2 regions of the Metabacillus sp. GQ13 genome follow, and region 1 is predicted to be linked to the other one. Evidence: predicted binding sites of a transcription regulator. Region 1 holds the regulator's gene; the other holds the start of a gene.
The links. The regulator NrdR, encoded in region 1, represses ribonucleotide reductase genes. The targets are predictions, from matches to a motif close to AACACNATATATNGTGTT.
Positions count from the first base shown of each region.

Region 2: a site for NrdR is predicted at 1,578-1,595, ahead of AC6CHR_RS08125 (vitamin B12-dependent ribonucleotide reductase). Genes of this name have one in related genera too.

Region 1 covers NZ_JCAXET010000003.1:221,987-224,472, forward strand. The annotation lists gene AC6CHR_RS04960 (replication initiation and membrane attachment family protein) at 1-484, opposite strand, end outside; gene nrdR (transcriptional regulator NrdR) at 788-1,246, opposite strand; gene AC6CHR_RS04970 (cytosolic protein) at 1,434-1,829, opposite strand; gene speD (adenosylmethionine decarboxylase) at 2,067-2,447, opposite strand.
Region 2 covers NZ_JCAXET010000005.1:221,986-224,471, forward strand. The annotation lists gene AC6CHR_RS08125 (vitamin B12-dependent ribonucleotide reductase) at 1-1,480, opposite strand, end outside; gene AC6CHR_RS08130 (lipoate--protein ligase family protein) at 1,889-2,486, opposite strand, start outside.

The DNA.
Region 1 (2,486 bases):
CATTAAATGTTTTTGTAACGTCTTTCATACCATCTTCTAATTGTTGATCTGAGAAGAATCGTTTTAAATGAGAAAATTTATTTTTTCCGACTCGATTGTAAAGATAGATATTTAAAACACCATCCTGAAAAAACTCATCTGGTCTTAATGGTGCTTGTAATTCATAAACAAATCGCTTAAACTCATCGGTCTCAACTAAATATGACTTTAAAAGACCCAGTCCTTCCAGTTTCAAACGTTCTTGGTATATATCATGCAAGTTACTTTGCATGATCGTCATTAAACTATGATGAGTGGTTTCTTCGCCCCAAATCCGATTTTGTTCTAACTCCCCCCACAATGTCATATAAAGGCTGAAGCATTTAGAACCGATGAGCGGTTGATAGAGTAGTGTTATAATTTTTCGGTCTAAATCTTGAAGTACTGAGCTGCTTTTTACTGTATAACGATCTATTGCTAGCAACTCTTTCCAATATGGATCCATCTCCTTCAAACCCTCCTATTAGAATGCAAAAGCTCCACGGTTCCCCAACAAGCGGAAATGAAGTTTAAATATTGTTAAAAATTCATTATTGAAGAAAAGCTTATCACTTAATTTAAGTTAGACGCATCGGTCTTATAAATAGGTGATCTCTAAAAAGTTGTTGTTTTTCGTAATAAGTACTTCTTTATATACTTAACCGTTTTGATAGCAACAAAAAAATTTTTAGAAAAGAGCCTATAAATAGTAACTTACCACTGAAAAAAGAGCTTGAAGAAACGCTTCTTCTCTAGCTCTCTTTGCAGTTCACCTAACTTTTTTTATAAGGTCTGTTAATTCTTCAATAAAAACATTAATATCTTTAAATTGTCGATAAACAGACGCGAAGCGAACATATGCTACTTCGTCAATTTTTGCAAGCCTGTCCATCACCATTTCTCCGACTAACTCGCTGTCCACTTCGGAAACACCTTGATTTCTAAGTTCTTTTTCTATTTCATGAACAATATCTTCTAATTTTTGTAATGGTACTGGCCTTTTTTCACAGGCCTTTATTAAGCCTCTTAATATTTTATCGCGATTAAACTCTTCCCTTGTCCCATCCTTTTTCACAACAATTAACGGAAATTCTTCAACCTTTTCAAATGTCGTAAAGCGATATTGACATTCTTCACATTCGCGGCGGCGTCTAATCGATCTGCCTTCATCTACAGGTCTTGAGTCAAGAACCCTTGTACCATTATGCTGACACGAAGGACATTTCATTTAACCAGCTCCTATCAAAATGGCAAATAAGAAAAGCGCAAGCACCTTGTTCAGCCGGATAGAAAAGGTGGGTTGCTTTTTCCCTCCGCATCCGACTGTTTCAAAGTTGACTGCTGTAGCTAGCACTAAACTAATTACAATATATAAATCTGATATTAAAAATATTTTAAAAATGTTTTAAAGAACTTTAGTTACTTCTGCCTGTTCCAACAAATGTTTCCTTTTGATCAAGTTGTTTATACAGATTTAGAATGACCTTTTTGCTATAGCCGAAGTCTGTGGGTAAAAACGTATTTGTAGTTACAGTAAAATCAATTGCTGTCTCATATGGACGAACGGCCACTACAGTTACAATCAAAAAGGCTTTTCTAGGACGATCAATGTTTACGCTCATTTCTCCACGATCTTCAGAAATAGAGGTTACCGTCATGCCATTTGTTTCTTCAATAATAGATTTTACTGATTGTAAAGCTTTTTTATATGTAGTTTTATAATAATGACTCTTCAAATCTGGATTATAATGTTTTTCACGTGTTTCTTGATGTGTACTAAAGATATCTTTTAACTTATTTAAGAAACTCATACTCTTTTCCCCTTTATTATATATATTTGGAATATTGATCAAAGTTATGCTAACTCTATCATACTGAATATTTCCAACAATAAAAAGAGGTGATGATTAAATAATCAGCACCTCGGTCTTTTTTATGTTTAATTTTCGATATTTTTCATATAATTAATGCTTTTCTCCATTGATTCACTCTTAAAGTGTTGAGGGATACTCTACTCCCAAAGCAAAGCTTAGGGAGAGACATCTACATTAGAGAGCTTTAACCTGTGCTTGTTGTATTTGCACTGGCCCCATCCCTCTAGGTATTTCTATGTTTTCACGAGTTTGGGCACCTAAGGATTCCGCAATGTGATCTGCCGCAATGTTAGGATTTAAATCACCACAAGTATAAACATCTATACTAGCATAACCGTGCTCCGGAAAACTGTGGATCGTTAAATGTGATTCTGAAATGATAACAACCCCACTTACTCCTTGAGGAGCAAATTTATGAAAAGCAACCTCTCTAATTTCAGCACCTGATTTTAATGCAGCATTTACAAATGTTTTTTCGATATAATCCATGTCATTAAGCTTATCAAAATCGCAACCCCATAATTCTGAGATTACGTGTCTTCCCATTGTTTCCATATTCATGGATCCCCCTTTAACTATTTTATACATGAATTT
Region 2 (2,486 bases), on a different contig from region 1:
CAGCTAAGTTACAAACTGAATATGGTGCGAGAGGTTGTTCTCCACATGGATTCGTTGCAACAACTTGTTGTCCGTATGCTTTCGCATTTGTCATTTCATTCGCATTATCAATAAAGAAGATACCAGGCTCTGCTGAGTATGTTGCACAAATATTGATTAAATTCCAAAGTTCTTTCGCTTTAATTTTGCGATACGTACGAATTTTATACCCTTGCTTTTCCCATTCACGTACATCTCCAACCTTATACCAATTTTCATTGTACTCGTTCATGGTTTCTTTATTATAGCTCTCGACATCTGGAAAGCGTAAATCATAGTCCTCATCATTTTCAACAGCATCCATAAAGTCCTTAGTTAAGGTAATAGATATGTTTGCTCCTGTTAAAAACTCTGAATTATGAACACTGTAAGTACCACCTGTACGGAGCTTAACTTCTGCATCTTTAATAACTTTTTCACTAAATCCACCTGTACCTGGTATTTGTTTATAATTGATAATTCCTTGATACATATCAATTTCATGTTGTGTTAGAGGAGTGAATTTAAGTCGATCCTGTGCATATTTTTTTATTGCTTCATCTTTCGTGTTTTCAATTAGAAAACGAAGAATTCTTGGGTTTTGCATCTTTGAAATAATAAATTCAATAATGTCTGGATGCCAGTCAGCGAGCATGATCATTTGTGCTCCTCTGCGGCTTCCTCCTTGTTCGACTAGATGTGTTAATTTCGCAATATCATCTAACCAAGAAACCGAACCACTTGACTTACCATTTACTCCACGAGCTAGGGTGTTACGAGGTCGTAAAGTTGACCCATTTGTTCCAACACCACCACCGCGACTCATGATTTCCATGACTTGCTTACGATGCTCTGAAATCCCTTCGCGTGAATCCTTAACAAATGGCATCACATAACAATTAAAATAGGTAACATCTGTTCCAGCACCAGCTCCGTATAAAACACGCCCTGCTGGAATAAAGTTCAAGTTTACTAACTCTTGATAAAACTTTTCAAACCACTCTTTCCGTTTTTCCTCAGTTGTTTCCACCGATGCTAATCCCGTTGCATTACGTTTTGCAATTTGTTCGTAAAAGATTTCAAGTGGTTTCTCAATGACGTCTAACGAGCGATTAACAATACCTGTTTCCATTTCCTCAGGTTTGTCTAAAGAATGGCGATACTCTTCATCAATTAGTACATTTGCTGTTTTAGCTTGCCAATCTATATCTTTAATGTAGCCAAGTCCTCTAGCTGGGAACTTAGGATCCTCTTTAATTGTGAGAACAACAAAGTCACCTTCAGATAGTGTGATTTTCTCGGTATCCTTAAACGTGTAACGATCAAGCATAACAAGTCTTGAAACACCTTGGTGGGTTAATTTCATATCATTTGTAATTGGATGGACCTGTGAAAATGCAGAAATATCATTATTTAATTTCTGTACATTTAAAACCATCTTCTGCTCAGTAACAACAGTCATTAAAACAACTCCTCTATATCTCTCTCTATTAAATCTTCTGTTAATTTATCATAACGCCCTACAAAAATCAATATATAGTATCTCTTTTTTTACCCTTAATACTATATATAGTTTTTAGGTCAACTTATACCTAGTTTGTCAAATCACTAACTTATTAAAAAGCAAAGGAAAAACGCATTTGAACAAGATTTCGACCTGAAAATAACGATTTTTGAAGGATTTTGTCACTTGCATTGATTTTTTAATGACAAAATGTTGATTCATATAGGATTAGCTAACATATTTGTCGAAAAAAATTCTTCGTCACTAGTACTTTACCTTTACTTTATAATCTCAAACTAAAAATAACCAAATGATTTAAAAGTACATAAGATAAGTGCAACCACCAAGGTTGCACCTTTTTTCTTCTTATCTTTTAAAATTCCATTCATCACTTTGATACTTGTCTTTCGCGATCTTTTCAACCTTTTCATTCTCTTCTTTTGTCAATTGATAGAGTTCTAATTCGATATTGAGGCCCTCTTCAAAACCTTTTTTGAAAGCGAGCTTTGCTTCATCTACTTTTACTGGTTTTTCACGGAGCTTATTCGTTGCAACGGCTTTATTTTTAAAGGCACGCTGCATTCTCTCTCTAACTCTGTCATTAGGATACTTGAATAAATCAAATAACATATTTTCATCAAGATCTAACAAGATCGATCCATGTTGTAAAATAACACCTTTTTGCCGAGTTTGAGCGCTTCCGGCTACCTTACGACCTTCGACGACAAGCTCGTACCATGAAGGTGCATCAAAGCATACAGCTGATCGAGGAGATTTCAATCCTTGCTTTTCCTCATCTGTACGTGGAATCGAGAAGTAGGCATCCAAACCTAGATTTTTAAAGCCAGCTAATATTCCCTCTGAAATAACACGATATGCCTCTGTCACCGTTTTTGGCATATCAGGATGCTCCTCTGAAACAATTACACTATAAGTAAGTTCTTGGTCATGGAGAACACCACGA